DNA from 4 places in the Erwinia pyri genome. Region 1 is predicted to be linked to each of the others. Evidence: predicted binding sites of a transcription regulator. Region 1 holds the regulator's gene; each other region holds the start of a gene.
What was found. The regulator PhoB, encoded in region 1, activates phosphate uptake and scavenging genes when phosphate is short. The targets are predictions, from matches to a motif close to CTGTCATAAAACTGNCNNAT.
Positions count from the first base shown of each region.

Region 2: ugpB (sn-glycerol-3-phosphate ABC transporter substrate-binding protein UgpB) is a predicted target of PhoB. The motif match lies at 1,107-1,126, and genes of this name have one in related genera.
Region 3: rbsK (ribokinase) is a predicted target of PhoB. The motif match lies at 2,265-2,284, and genes of this name have one in related genera.
Region 4: phoA (alkaline phosphatase) is a predicted target of PhoB. The motif match lies at 1,769-1,788, and genes of this name have one in related genera.

Region 1 is NZ_CP132353.1:3,465,504-3,469,261, forward strand. It holds gene Q3V30_RS16470 (PstS family phosphate ABC transporter substrate-binding protein) at 1-129, opposite strand, end outside; gene phoR (phosphate regulon sensor histidine kinase PhoR) at 148-1,461, opposite strand; gene phoB (phosphate response regulator transcription factor PhoB) at 1,485-2,174, opposite strand; gene sbcD (exonuclease subunit SbcD) at 2,365-3,588, shown strand; gene Q3V30_RS16490 (AAA family ATPase) at 3,585-3,758, shown strand, end outside.
Region 2 is NZ_CP132353.1:334,030-337,787, forward strand. It holds gene livG (high-affinity branched-chain amino acid ABC transporter ATP-binding protein LivG) at 1-333, shown strand, start outside; gene livF (high-affinity branched-chain amino acid ABC transporter ATP-binding protein LivF) at 335-1,045, shown strand; gene ugpB (sn-glycerol-3-phosphate ABC transporter substrate-binding protein UgpB) at 1,235-2,554, shown strand; gene ugpA (sn-glycerol-3-phosphate ABC transporter permease UgpA) at 2,758-3,645, shown strand; gene ugpE (sn-glycerol-3-phosphate ABC transporter permease UgpE) at 3,642-3,758, shown strand, end outside.
Region 3 is NZ_CP132353.1:3,837,871-3,841,628, forward strand. It holds gene fucP (L-fucose:H+ symporter permease) at 1-1,275, opposite strand, end outside; gene rbsK (ribokinase) at 1,289-2,203, opposite strand; gene deoC (deoxyribose-phosphate aldolase) at 2,392-3,066, shown strand; gene deoR (DNA-binding transcriptional repressor DeoR) at 3,091-3,758, shown strand, end outside.
Region 4 is NZ_CP132353.1:2,691,064-2,694,821, reverse strand. It holds gene phoH (phosphate starvation-inducible protein PhoH) at 415-1,203, shown strand; tRNA gene Q3V30_RS12550 (tRNA-Ser) at 1,516-1,603, opposite strand; gene phoA (alkaline phosphatase) at 1,850-3,256, shown strand.

The sequences.
Region 1 (3,758 bases):
GCCCCACAGCGTCATCAGATTGCCGAGCGTATCTGAGCCGACGCTGGTCAGATTCCCGGCCAGCATCCCCTCTTCGGCCTGCGCCATCAGGCTGAAACAGGTCAGGGCGAGCAGAAACAGCTTTTTCATCTCAGGTATCCGGTTCGATCAACGAACCGCATTCTGAGCCAACTCGCGGCTGACAATCAACCTTGGCGGCAGGATGAAGCTGAAACAGGTCGCCACGCCCGGCTCGCTGGTGATATCGAGACGGGCGTTATGGTGACTCAACGCGTGTTTCACAATGGCCAGGCCAAGCCCGCTGCCGCCGGTTTGCCGTGAACGCGCTTTATCCACGCGATAAAAACGTTCCGTCAGGCGGGGAATATGTTCAGGCGAAATGCCCGGACCATTATCCTTCACCCTGAACAGCGCGCCCTGCGGGGTTTGCTGCCAGCTGATATCAATGCGTGTACCGGGCGGCGTGTGGTTAACCGAGTTATAAACGAGGTTGGAGATGGCGCTTCGCAGCTGCTCGTCGTTGCCGAAAACCCGCAGATGTTGATCGCTGTGGAAATGGATTTCGTGCCGCCCCTGGCTCAAGGTTTCTGCTTCACGCTGCAACAGCTTCAGCATTAACGGCACGTCGACTTTTTCCTGCAGATCGAGCGCTGGCGCGGCTTCAATACGGGAGAGCGTCAGCAGCTGTTTAACCAGCCCATCCATGCGGCGGGTCTGCTCCTGCATCGTATGCAGCGCTTTATCCCGCAGCGGCCCCTCCATGACGGAGTCATTCATCATCTCCAGGTAGCCCTGCAGCACCGTTAACGGCGTGCGCAGCTCATGGCTGACGTTGGCGAAGAAGTTACGGCGGGCGCCTTCCAGCTGATGCATCTGCGTCACGTCGCGCGCCACCAGCAGCCACTGCCCTTCTGAATAGGGCATCACGCGGAATTCAAGATGGCGATGGCTGTTAAGCACCAGGGTCAACGGTCGGGTAAAATCGCGCTGGCGGAGGTAGCGGGTAAATTCGGGGTAACGAAGCAGGTTAAGGATGTTCTGACCGTTATCCTCCGGCCAGCGCAGCCCCAGCATCTGTTGCGCCAGCCCGTTGCACCAGAAGATGGTTCCCTCTTCGGTGGTCAGTACCACGGCATCGGGCAGCGACTCCGCTCCGCTGCGGAAACGCTTAATCAGATGGCCAAGCTCGCGCCGACGCCGACGATTTCTCGCCTGCATCTGGTAGAGGCCATAAAAGAGCGGCTCCCAACTTCCGCGACCGGCTGGCGGCGTCATGCTGCGATCGATCCAGAGCCAGTGGGACAAACGGAGTAAATTAGCGAAGTGCCAGCCCATTACGGCCAACACGGCGATCAGCAGCAGCCAGGGCAGGTAGCCTACCAGCAGCCCCAAAATCAGGGCAGGCAGGCAGGCCAGCAGCAGCTCCAGCAGCAGTCTCTTCCAGGAGAGGCGTTCCAACACGGTAAAGGCTCCAGTGCGAACGATCAGTAACGTGCAGAGAAACGGTAACCTGTTCCGCGAACCGTCTGCACCATGCGATCGTGCCCGGTCAGTTCCAGCGCCTTGCGTAAGCGGCGAATATGGACGTCAACGGTACGATCTTCGACGTACACGTTAGTGCCCCACACATGATTAAGCAACTGCTCGCGGCTGTAGACCCGCTCCGGGTGCGTCATAAAGAAGTGCAGCAGCTTGTACTCTGTCGGCCCCATCTCCAGCGGCTGAGTCTCAGACATCACGCGGTGCGAAGAGGGATCGAGGCTCAATCCCTGTATTTCAATAACCTCTTCCACCGCCATTGGCGAGATGCGGCGCATCACCGCTTTAATCCGCGCCACCAGCTCTTTCGGCGAAAATGGCTTGGTAATATAGTCGTCGGCCCCCACTTCCAGACCGCGAACGCGATCCTCTTCTTCGCCACGCGCCGTGAGCATCATCACTGGGATCTCCCGGGTCATCGCTTCACGCTTCAGGTGCTTAATAAACTGAATGCCCGATCCTCCCGGCAGCATCCAGTCCAGCAGGATCAAATCAGGCCAGGGTTCGATAAGCATACTGACCGCACTGTCATAATCTTCCGCTTCTATCGGTTGATAGTCATTTTGCTCCAGAACGAAACACAACATCTCACGGATTGGGGCTTCATCTTCGACTACCAGAATGCGCTTAGCCATTATTGCTCCTGCTACTGTGACGGAATGCCACTGGATATGCGGCGCCATTATGCGTCAGTTTTATGACAGTTTTATGAAAAAAAGAGCCCCCAGCCCGCCGATTTATAACACTTTTATGAAGGTAGCGGCTGGGGTTTTGCGCAGGGCTGTTTATAATCGTCGGCACTGCTTTGCGCCTCAGAGGGATCCCATGCGAATACTCCACACGTCAGACTGGCATCTGGGCCAGTTCTTTTACACCAAAAGCCGCGCTCCGGAACATCAGGCTTTTATTGACTGGCTGCTGGAACAGGCGGTGGAAAAGCAGGTGGACGCCATTATCGTTGCGGGTGATATCTTCGATACGGGTTCGCCGCCCAGTTATGCACGTGAACTCTACAACCGTTTTGTGGTGAAGCTGCAGCAAACCGGCTGTGAGCTGGTGGTGCTGGGGGGAAATCATGACTCTGTGGCCACGCTGAACGAATCCCGCGAGCTGCTCGCCTGTCTTAATACCCGGGTAATTGCCGCAGCCAGTGACGATCCCGCGCAGCAGGTGCTGATGCTCAACACGCGCGAAGGCAAGCCCGGCGCGCTGCTCTGTGCGATCCCTTTCCTGCGGCCGCGCGACATTACCCTCAGCAGGGCAGGCCAGTCTGGGCGGGAAAAACAGCTGACGCTGCTGGAGGCGATAACCCAGCACTACCAGCGCTGTTGGCAGGCGGCACTGGTAGTGCGTGAACAGCATAATCTGCCGCTCCCCATTATCGCCACCGGCCATCTGACCACCGTTGGCGTCACCAAAAGTGATGCGGTCAGGGATATCTACATCGGCACGCTTGATGCCTTTCCGGCGCAGGCTTTTCCGCCAGCAGACTACATTGCGCTGGGGCATATCCATCGTGCGCAACGCATTGCTGACAGCGATCATATCCGCTACAGCGGCTCCCCTATTCCGCTCAGCTTTGATGAGCTGGGCCGTGAGAAAAGCGTCTTTCTGGTCGATTTTGCCGAAGGCAGGCTCAGTAACGTTGAAGCGTTGCCGATCCCGCTCTTTCAGCCCATGCAGATGATCAAAGGCTCGCTGGAAGAGATTGAGCAGCAGCTTGCGGCGATCCTGCCGCGTGAAGATGGCAAAACCGTGTGGCTCGATATCGAAATTTCCACCCATGCCTGGCTGAACGATCTGCAGCGTCGTATTCAGGAGCTGACGGAGCAGCTGCCTGTGGAGGTGGTGCTACTGCGTCGCAGCCGGGAGCAGCGTGAGCAGGTCATTAACCGTCAGAATAATGAGACGCTGAGCGAGCTGAGCGCGCAGGAGGTGTTCAGTCGCCGACTGGCGCTTGAGGAGCATGAGGATCCGGAACGGCTGGCTCGCGCTACCACGCTGTTTAAACAGACGCTGGCCGAGATAGATGATGAGGAGCAGGCATGAAGATCCTGACGCTGCGTTTTAAAAATCTCAACTCCCTGAAGGGGGAGTGGAAGATCGACTTCACCGCCGAACCTTTCGCCAGCAATGGCCTGTTTGCCATTACCGGGCCTACGGGCGCGGGCAAAACCACACTGCTCGACGCCATCTGCCTGGCGCTTTATCACGAGACC
Region 2 (3,758 bases), 1.4 Mb from region 1:
ATGGCGAATCGTCAGGCGGGGAACCTTGCTTACGGCCAGCAGCGCCGCCTGGAAATTGCCCGCTGCATGGTCACCCGACCAGAGATCCTGATGCTGGATGAGCCTGCCGCCGGCCTGAACCCACGAGAAACGCACGAGCTGGATGAGCTGATTGCGGAGCTGAGAGGCGAACACAACGTCTCGGTACTGTTGATTGAACATGATATGAAACTGGTAATGGGTATTTCAGACCGTATTTACGTGGTTAACCAGGGAACGCCGCTGGCCAACGGCACGCCGGAAGAGATCCGCAATAACCCGGACGTGATCCGCGCCTACCTGGGAGAAGCCTGATATGAACCCGATGCTTTCACTGGAGAACGTCAGCGCGCACTACGGCAAGATCCAGGCGCTGCACAACGTCAGCCTGCAGATCAATCAGGGCGAAATAGTGACGCTGATTGGCGCAAACGGCGCAGGCAAAACTACCCTTCTGGGTACGCTTTGCGGCGAACCGCGCGCCACTCAGGGCTCGATTACTTTTGATGGTAAGGCGATTACCGAGTGGCAAACGGCGCGCATTATGCGTGAAGCGATTGCGATTGTCCCGGAAGGTCGGCGCGTATTTTCCCGCATGACCGTGGAAGAAAACCTGGCGATGGGCGGCTTCTTTGCCGATCGCCAGCAGTATCAGACGCGGATCAAGCGGGTTTATGAGCTGTTCCCGCGCCTCTATGAGCGCCGCGTGCAGCGTGCCGGTACCATGTCGGGCGGTGAGCAGCAGATGCTGGCGATAGGCCGCGCGCTGATGAGCCAGCCGCGCCTGCTGCTGCTGGACGAACCTTCGCTGGGACTGGCGCCGATTATCATTCAGCAGATTTTCGATACCATTGAACAGCTGCGTCAGGAGGGGATGACCATCTTCCTGGTGGAGCAGAATGCCAATCAGGCGCTGAAGCTGGCAGACCGGGGCTACGTGCTCGAAAACGGCCACGTGGTGCTGGAAGATACCGGCGACGCGCTGCTGGCCAACGAAGCGGTGCGCAGCGCCTATCTGGGCGGCTGATGTAAAAGGCCGGGGCTGACGCGCCCTGGCCTCCTTTCCGCTCCTCTGTAACCCCGGTTTCCCGTCATATGGCTGTCACCTTCCCGTCATAAGTCCGTTATTTTTCTGTCATTTTTCCATGTCATGTTACCTCCCGAACAATAAAAATGCGCGAGATCGCGCGAATGACACCGGGCACAGGAAACCGATATGACATCGTTCTCATTCCGTAAAACCACACTTTGCATGGTACTGGGATTGACCTTAAGCGGTCACGCTCTAGCAGCCACTGAGATCCCTTTCTGGCACTCAATGGAAGGCGAGCTGGGCGTGGAAGTGGATTCACTGGCAAAACGCTTTAACGAATCTCATCCCGATTACAAAATCGTGCCAACCTACAAAGGCAATTATGAGCAGAGCCTGGCAGCAGGTATTGCCGCCGTGCGCTCTGGTAAAGCGCCCGCTATTTTACAGGTTTATGAAGTGGGTACGGCGACCATGATGGCTTCTAAAGCTATCGTGCCGGTTTACGATGTCTTCAAAAATTCTGGCGTTGAGTTTGATGAGAAGCAGTTCGTGCCGACCGTGGCGGGCTATTACAGCGATGCGAACGGCCACCTGATCTCTCAGCCGTTTAACAGCTCCACGCCGGTGCTCTATTACAACAAAGACGCCTTCAAAAAAGCGGGCCTGAACCCGGATCAGCCGCCAAAAACCTGGCAGGAGCTGGAGAAGGATGCCGCTGCGCTGCGTAAAGCCGGCATGAACTGCGGCTACGCCAGCGGCTGGCAGGGCTGGATCCAGATCGAAAACTTCAGCGCCTGGCATGGTCTGCCGGTGGCGACCAAAAACAACGGCTTTGACGGCACTGACGCGGTTCTGGAATTCAACAAGCCGGTGCAGGTGCGTCACATCGAAATGCTGCAGGAGATGAACAAGAAGGGCGAGTTCACCTACTTCGGCCGTAAAGATGAGTCCACCGCCAAGTTCTATAACGGCGACTGCGCCATCACCACCGCCTCTTCCGGTTCGCTGGCGGATATCCGCCATTACGCCAAATTCAACTACGGCGTCGGCATGATGCCTTACGACGCAACCGTACCCAGCGCGCCGCAGAACGCCATTATCGGCGGGGCAAGCCTGTGGGTGATGAAAGGCAAAGATGCGGATACTTACAAAGGCGTTGCCGAGTTTATGAAGTTCCTGGCAGAACCGGAAATCGCTGCGGAATGGCACCAGAAAACCGGCTATCTGCCGATTACCACCGCCGCCTATGAGCTGACCCGCAAACAGGGCTTCTATGACAAGAACCCGGGCGCGGATACCGCTACCCGTCAGATGCTGAACAAACCGCCACTGCCGTTCACCAAAGGTATGCGCCTGGGCAACATGCCGCAGATCCGTACCATTGTGGATGAAGAGCTGGAGGGCGTCTGGACCGGCAAGAAAACCCCGCAGGCTGCGCTGGATAGTGCGGTAACCCGTGGAAACCTGCTGCTGCGTCGCTTCGAGCAGACGGTTAAGCAGTAAGCCAGATCGCTCTCCTTGCTGGCTGGGTTCAAACCAGCAGCAAGGAAGTGATGGAGCGGTAACAGGAGCGTCAGCCGCAGGGAGGCGGCTGTCAGGCCGCCAGGGATGGATCTTCCGGCGTTCTGCTTCCTGCCGCTTTCACCGGCGGCCCGTTTCTCTTTTTGCCGTTAAACCTCGCCGTTTACCTATTTCAGAGCGACCCTATGTCTTCTTCCCGTCCCGTATTTCGCTCGCGCTGGCTGCCTTATCTGTTGGTGCTGCCGCAGCTGCTGATTACGATTATTTTTTTCCTCTGGCCTGCCGGTGAAGCGTTGTGGTATTCGGTGCAGAGCGTCGATCCTTTTGGCCTCTCCAGCACCTTTGTCGGCATGGAAAACTTCAGACGCCTGATGGGGGATGAGTACTATCTCGACTCTTTCCTGACCACCCTGATCTTCAGCGGCCTGGTCACGGTCATTGGCCTGGTGGTCTCGCTCTTTTTCGCCGCGCTGGTGGATCACGTACTGCGTCTTAAACGCTTCTATCAGACGCTGTTTCTGCTCCCTTATGCGGTAGCGCCCGCCGTGGCCGCCGTGCTGTGGATGTTCCTGTTCAGTCCTGGCCTGGGGTTAATTACCCATTTCCTGCGACTGATTGGCTATGACTGGAACCACGCGCAGAACAGCGGCCAGGCGATGTTGCTGGTGGTACTGGCCTCCGTCTGGCAGCAGATGAGCTACAACTTTTTATTCTTCTTTGCCGCGCTGCAATCCATTCCGAAATCGCTGACCGAAGCGGCCGCCATTGATGGTGCCGGGCCGGTACGGCGCTTTTTCCAGCTCTCTCTGCCGCTGATTACCCCGGTCGGCTTCTTCCTGGTGGTGGTGAACCTGGTTTACGCCTTCTTCGATACCTTCCCGGTGATTGATGCCGCTACGGGCGGCGGGCCGGTGCAGTCCACTACCACGCTGATTTATAAAATTTATCGTGAAGGTTTTGCCGGGCTCGATCTCTCTTCATCCTCTGCACAGTCGGTGGTGCTGATGGTGCTGGTGATTGTTCTGACGGTGATCCAGTTCCGCTACGTTGAGAAAAGGGTGCGTTATCAATGATTGAGAACCGTCGCGGGCTGACCATTTTCAGCCATACCCTGCTGGGGTTGGGCATTCTTACCGTGCTGTTTCCGCTCTATGTCGCTTTTGTGGCTGCCAGCCTCAGCAACAGT
Region 3 (3,758 bases), 370 kb from region 1:
GCGCAGTTCGCCCCAGAAATAGAATCCCACCCAGGCAAAACAGAGTAACGAGACGCCGAACGCCATCTGCATCGAGCCCAGACGGTCAGAGACCAGCCCCTGCAGCGCCGGGACAAAGGCCGCGCCCACAATCGCCATCACGATAAAGGCACCGGCGACCTCAGTATATTTGTTATCCACGGTGGAAAGCGTTCCCGCGTAGATGGTCGCCCAGCAAGGCCCGAACAGCACGCTGACGAAAACGGCGGCATACACGGCGGTGAAGTTGGGCACCAGCATCACATACGCCAGGGTGATCACCCCGACTACCGAATAGGCGATCAGCACCTTTTCAGCACGGAAACGGGTCATCAGGAAGTTGGCGACAAATTTTCCGATAAAGAAGCAGATAAAGCTGTAGATCATAAAGTTAGAAGCGTGCCGCTCGTTAGCCGCCCCCAGGTTCAGCGCCAGACGGATGGTGAAAGACCAGACGGCAACCTGCATGCCAACATAGAGGAACTGAGCGACGATCCCACGCTTAAAGTGACGGTTCTTAGCCAGGTAGCTGAAGGTTTCTCCCAGGCTCGGCAGCTTTTTCCCGGCGCTCTGCGGCTTGCAGTGTGGGTAACGCGTCAGCAGGAACAGCACCATCACCACCACTAACACCATCACCAGATATTTATAGGGCTCCAGCGTGTGCTCCAGCATGCTCAGACGGAACTGATGCAGCTGCTCCGGGTTCATCCCCGCCATCTGGCTGTGCAGGCTGTCGCCATCCTGAAACACCAGATATTTGCCCAGCACAATCCCCATCAGCGCCCCGACAGGATAGAAGGTCTGGCTGACGTTAAGGCGCAGCGTAGCGTGCTGCCGCTGCCCAATCATAGAGCTGTAGGTATTTGCCGCCGTTTCGAGGAAGCTCAGGCCAATGGCGATGGCGAAGATAGCCGCCAGAAACATGGTGTAAGTTGCCATATGGGAAGCGGGATAGAAGAGGACGCACCCGACAATATAGAGCGCCAGGCCCAGCAGGATCGCCACCTTATAGCTGCTGCTGCGGATCACCAGCGAGGCGGGGATCGCAATCAGGAAATAGCCGCCGTAAAAGGCGCTCTGCACCAGCGCGCTGGCGAAATCGCTGAGCGCAAACACGCTTTTGAACTGGGTAATCAAAATGTCATTCAGGCTGGCTGCGCATCCCCACAACGGGAACAGGCAGGAGAGCAGAATAAACTGCAACAGCGGGGTCTTATTTAAATAGCCATCAGGCTGCTGAACGATGCTCTGGTGCATAGCGGATCCTCAGTTAACGGGTGAGAAAACGGTGAAAGGTATCGGCATCGGGATAGGAAAGCTGAGTTCCCCGTCCGGTGACGCTACAGGCGGCATAGGCGGAGGCAGACTCCATCGCCTTAGCCACATCGCCATGCTGGATCAGGAAGTGGGCGAAGCAGCCGATAAAGGCATCTCCGGCGCCGCTGGTATCCACAGCACTGACCGGCGTTGGGCCAACCCGGTGGACTTCATCGCCATGCATCCAGACCGATCCCCGGCTTCCCAGGGTAATGATCAGGTTTTTCAGGCCGCGTCCCAGCAACATCTGCCCTGCCCTGATCACCTCCTCATCCGTAGCGACGGGCAGGCCGGTGAGGATCTCCAGTTCGGTTTCGTTGGGCATGAAGTAGTCGCACTGGCAGGCATACTGAATATCAAGCCCCGCCACTGCTGGCGCAGGATTAAGGATCACCTGAATACCGTGCTGACGTGCAAAGTCGATGGCGTAATAGACCGTTGGCAGCGGAATTTCCAGCTGCAACACCATCAGTCGACAACGCTTAAGCGCTTCAGCCGCGGCATCGATATCCGCTGGCGCAAGGTGTGCATTCGCTCCTTTGATAATCAGGATGCGGTTTTGCGACTGGTCGTCGACAAAGATAGGCGCAACCCCGCTTGAGGTGCCTGCTGCCACGGTGACGTTGTCAGTGTTCACGCCAAACTGCTGTAGATTTTTAACCGTATTCTCCGCGAAGAGATCTTCGCCCACCTTGCTGACCATCATCACCGCAGCGCCAAGCTTTGCCGCCGCAACGGCCTGGTTTGCGCCTTTGCCACCGCAGCCCAGCGCGAAATCGGGCGCTTCTAAGGTCTCACCCGCTTTTGGCATGGTGTTGGTATAGGTGATCAGGTCGACCATATTTGAGCCAATGACGGCAATATCCATGACGTTTTCCCCGTGTAAATTTTCTTCATTAAATGTTGTAGAAATAACAATAACAATCATCTTGTGTGATTTTTGTGACACCCGTCTCAGCCTGAAAATCGTGTTATCAGCGTGATGATTAGAGATTGACGGCCAGCCTGAAATGTTATTATTTTAACAAAACACCCGATCTGCTGAGGAACTCCCCTGTGCAAAACGTTGACTATGCCCGTTATATTGACCACACGCTGCTGGCGGCAAATGCCACCGCGCAGCAAATTATCGCCCTGTGTGAAGAGGCGATGGCCCATCGCTTCTACGCCGTTTGCGTCAACTCGGGTTATGTGCCGCTGGTGGCAAAAACGCTGGAGAAGAGCGGTGTGAAGGTCTGTTCCGTAATCGGTTTTCCGCTGGGCGCGGGGCTGACCAGCGCTAAAGCGTTTGAAGCGAAAGCGGCTATTGAGGCGGGGGCGGAAGAGATCGATATGGTGATTAACGTCGGCTGGCTACAGAGTGGCGAGATTGCCGCTGTGCAGGCCGATATTCAGGCGGTGCGCGAGGTTTGCGGCCCGATCCCATTGAAGGTAATATTAGAGACCTGCCTGCTCAGCGATGCGCAAATCGTTCAAATCTGTGAAATTTGTCGCGCACTCAGCGTAGCCTTCGTTAAAACCTCCACCGGCTTCAGCACCGGCGGCGCGCGCGAAGAGCACGTTCGTCTGATGCAGCAGACAGCCGGTCCGGAGGTGGCGGTGAAAGCCTCGGGCGCGGTTCGCGATCGCCAGACAGCGGATATCATGATCAACGCGGGCGCCACCCGCATTGGCACCAGTTCCGGCGTCGCCATCGTCAACGGCAGTCATCCCGCCGGCGAGGGATATTAACCGTTCTTAAAGGAGTGACTGACCATGGAAACCCGGCGCGATGAGCGCGTAAACAAGCTGTCGTCTGCACTTAAGCGGACCGACAAAATCCACCTGCGGGAAGCCGCGCGTCTGCTGGGTGTCTCTGAGATGACCATCCGGCGGGATCTCAACGAACAGCCTTCGGCGGTGGTGTTACTCGGGGGCTACATTGTCAGCGATCCTAAAAACAGTCAGGGACACTATTTTGTCACCGATCAGCAGGCGCACAACGTCGAGAAAAAACGGCGACTGGGGCAGCTGGCAGCTTCGCTGATAGAGTCTGGCGACACGGTATTTTTCGACTGCGGCACTACCATGCCGTGGATTGTCGATGCCATTGACAACGAGCTGGCTTTTACCGCTATCTGCTGCGCAATGAATACCTTTCTGGCGCTGAAAGAGAAACCCGCTTGTCAGGTTATCCTTAACGGCGGCGAGTTCCATGCCGACAATGCGATCTTTACCCCGCTGGGGCACGGCTCGGTCATGGACAGCCTCTGTCCCGGCAAGGCGTTTATCTCTGCCGCCGGGATTGACGCCGTTCAGGGCGCAACCTGCTACAACCTGAACGAGCTGCCGATGAAGCATCAGGCGATGCAGCGCGCCCGCCACAAAATTCTGGTGGCGGACAGCAGCAAGTTCGGCAAAGTGCTGCCCGCCCGTATTGACGA
Region 4 (3,758 bases), 770 kb from region 1:
TTAATTTTTCTGCGCCTGCTGGCAATTAATCCTGAGATTGCTACGCTTGACATAAAATAGATGTTGCTTTCGAACTGAGGTTTGTAGCACTTTATTAACAGCGGTAGAAAGAAGTGTTGTCAGGTTCACTACGGAGATCGCGAATGGTAAAGTCCTTTAACGGACATCAGTATGACAAAAAAAGTTTCGCTGCTTTATGCGAGGGCGATTCTTCCCCAACAACTTTCTCAGTTTTCTATTCTAACGGCCAACTCACAATAAATTCCAACCGGTGCACAGCTGCGCTTATGCCAGGCTATGCGCCTAATCTCTGGCCAGACAAGGCTTAAAAGGAAGCCACCGAAACCTCTAAAGCGTTCACGTAATCGCATCGATTTCCGATGCGGGAAATGAAACCAACTGTAAGGTGTCACTATGGGAAGACAGAAAGCAGTGATCAAAGCTCGTCGTGAAGCAAAACGTGTGCTTCGTAGCGATTCACGCAGTCATCGTCAGCGTGAAGAAGAATCGGTCACCTCGCTGGTGCAGATGGGTGGGCTGGATTCAATCGGGATGGCGCGTGATTCGCGCGACTACACCCCCATTGAAGCCCGAAATGAAGCTCAGGCGCACTATCTCAAAGCCATAGAGAGCAAACAGCTGATCTTCGCCACCGGCGAAGCGGGCTGCGGTAAAACCTGGATCAGCGCAGCGAAAGCGGCTGAGGCCCTGATTAATAAGGATGTTGACAGGATTATTGTTACGCGTCCGGTGCTACAGGCGGATGAGGATCTGGGCTTCCTGCCCGGGGATATCTCCGAGAAGTTCGCGCCTTATTTCCGGCCAGTGTATGACGTTCTGGTTAAACGTCTCGGTTCTTCCTTTATGCAGTACTGTCTGCGTCCCGAAATCGGCAAGGTGGAGATTGCTCCCTTCGCTTATATGCGTGGACGAACGTTTGAAAATGCTGTGGTGATCCTTGATGAGGCGCAAAACGTCACCGCCGCCCAGATGAAGATGTTCCTGACCCGCCTCGGGGAAAACGTCACCGTGATCGTCAATGGCGATATCACCCAGTGTGATTTGCCGTCGCACGTCCAGTCAGGCCTCAGCGATGCCTTAGCTCGCTTCGAGGATGATGACATGGTAAGCGTGGTGCGTTTCGGTAAAGAAGATTGCGTCCGCTCACAGCTCTGCCAGCGTACGCTGCTTGCTTACGGCTGACCGTAAAAACCTGACCAGGCCCGGATGAAAATCCGGGCTTTTTTATGCAAAAAAAAGCCCGAACTTTCGTTCAGACTTTCTTTTTAACGCAAAAAAAAAGTCTGAACTTTCGCTCAGACTTTCTCTTTAAATATGGCGGTGAGAGAGGGGGATCACGAGGCACGTCCATGTGCCTCGCCTTTCAGGCAGCAGAGCTGTGCAAAACGGCTCTCCTGCCGTTTTGTCGAACCCTGTCGAGGCTTCTCACCCCTCTCTCCTGATTTACATGCAAAAAAAAAGCCTGAACTTTTGTTCAGACTTTCTCTTTAAATATGGCGGTGAGAGAGGGGTTCGAACCCTCGATACGTTGCCGTATACACACTTTCCAGGCGTGCTCCTTCAGCCACTCGGACACCTCACCGTATTGTTTTACTGCATCGGCCCAGGGGGCGACGGGGCGCTACTATAGGGAGTAGAAGGCGTCCGGTCAAGCATATTTTTCTTTTATTCTATCGGCTTAAAGGGTGGGCACAGCGCTTGTCCAGCAGAGCGTGCGGCAAACCGTTGTCATCATACAGAAATGCCTCTGACACAAAACTATCATGGTTGTGTCGCAAACTGGCTCCCTGAAATCTTTAGCAAAACTTCATCATGGAGCGTCGAGTTAATGAAATATAAAAGCCTGTTTACCCTCTCCCTTATCGCTACGGTCATCTCCTCCACCGCCTTGGCCGATGTGGCAGCCTACAGCCGCGCCGCACAAGGTGATATCACGCAGCCTGGCGGTGCACGCCGCCTCACGGGTGACCAGACTGAAGCGCTGAAAGCCTCTCTGAACAGTAACAGAGCCAAAAACGTTATCCTGCTGATTGGGGATGGCATGGGGGATTCAGAGATCACTGCGGCACGTAACTATGCAGAAGGGGCGGGCGGTTTCTTTAAGGGGATCGATGCGCTGCCGTTAACGGGCCAGTACACCCACTATTCGCTGGATAAGAAGACCCACAAGCCTGACTACGTGACCGACTCTGCCGCTTCTGCCACCGCCTGGAGCACCGGCGTGAAGTCTTACAACGGCGCGATTGGCGTGGACGTCAACGGCAAAGATCACCCCACCATCATGGAAATGGCGAAAGCAGCCGGGAAAGGTACCGGCAACGTCTCGACAGCAGAGCTTGAAGACGCCACTCCAGCCGCGCAAATTGCCCATGTCACCTCACGTAAGTGCTACGGCCCGGAAAAGACCAGCGAACTTTGTGCTGCCAATGCGCTTGAGAAAGGCGGTAAAGGCTCTATTGCCGAGCAGCTGCTGAATGCCAGAGCGGACGTGACGCTGGGCGGCGGCGGCAAAACCTTTAGCGAAACGGCTAAGGCGGGTGAATGGCAGGGCAAAACCCTGCAGGAGCAGGCTAAGCTGCGCGGCTATCAGTGGGTAAGCGACCTGAACGGCATGAATGGCGTCACTGAAGCCAGCCAGGACAAACCTGTGTTGGGCCTGTTTGCGCAGGGAAACATGCCTGTGCGCTGGAAAGGGCCAAAAGCGACTTATCACGGCAACGTTGAGGGCAAACCCGTGACCTGTGAAGTTAATAATGAGCGTCCCGCTTCCACACCAACGCTGGCCCAGATGACCGATAAGGCGATTGAGCTGCTGAGCAAAAATGAGAACGGCTTCTTCCTGCAGGTAGAAGGGGCTTCAATTGATAAACAGGATCACGCTGCCAACCCATGCGGACAGATTGGTGAAACGGTCGATCTGGATGAGGCGGTGCAGCGGGCGCTGGAATTTGCCCGTAAAGAGGGTAACACGCTGGTGATTGTGACCGCTGACCATGCGCACTCCAGTCAGATCGTCGCCAATGACAGCAAAGCACCCGGACTGACCCAGACGCTGACTACCAGAGAGGGCGGCCTGATGACCATCAGCTACGGCAACTCAGAGGAAGATTCGCAGGGGCATACGGGCACACAGCTTCGCGTTGCGGCTTATGGTCCTCACGCCGCCAACGTCGTAGGTCTGACCGACCAGACTGACCTGTTCTATACCCTGAAAGCAGCGATGGAAATTAAATAACGATTTAAAAGTGTGGGGAGCTGGTTGTGCTGAAGATCGGCTCTCCTTTTAAAATCATTAATTCACCTGGAACTGAGCCGAAAGGTTTTTAATCAGCCCTGCAATACTCCCGTTATCTTCTGTTGCGCCTGTTTCTGCTAACGCTGTTCCACTCCTCTACAGTCAGAACTTGCTGATGAAGCCTGACGCTGTGGAAATCATCATGTTGGTATTCAGAATCTTTTACAGCGAACACATTAACAGATCCCATCACGGAACGTCCTGTTCCTGCCTTTTAACTGGCGATATATCAGCTGAAGTTAAGCAGATCGTTTATTAGCGGTTTCACTTAAACGCGCGTTCCGCAAAGAGGATTTGTATTAGCCGGGGATAATCGAATTCCTTAAGCTAAATTTCAAAATATATATCATTTTCTCTGATTAATTGGGTGGTTTCTTATTGTTTGCAGGTCACATTTTGACATAAGATCCTTACAGGATATTTACAGATTAGCGCGCTTATC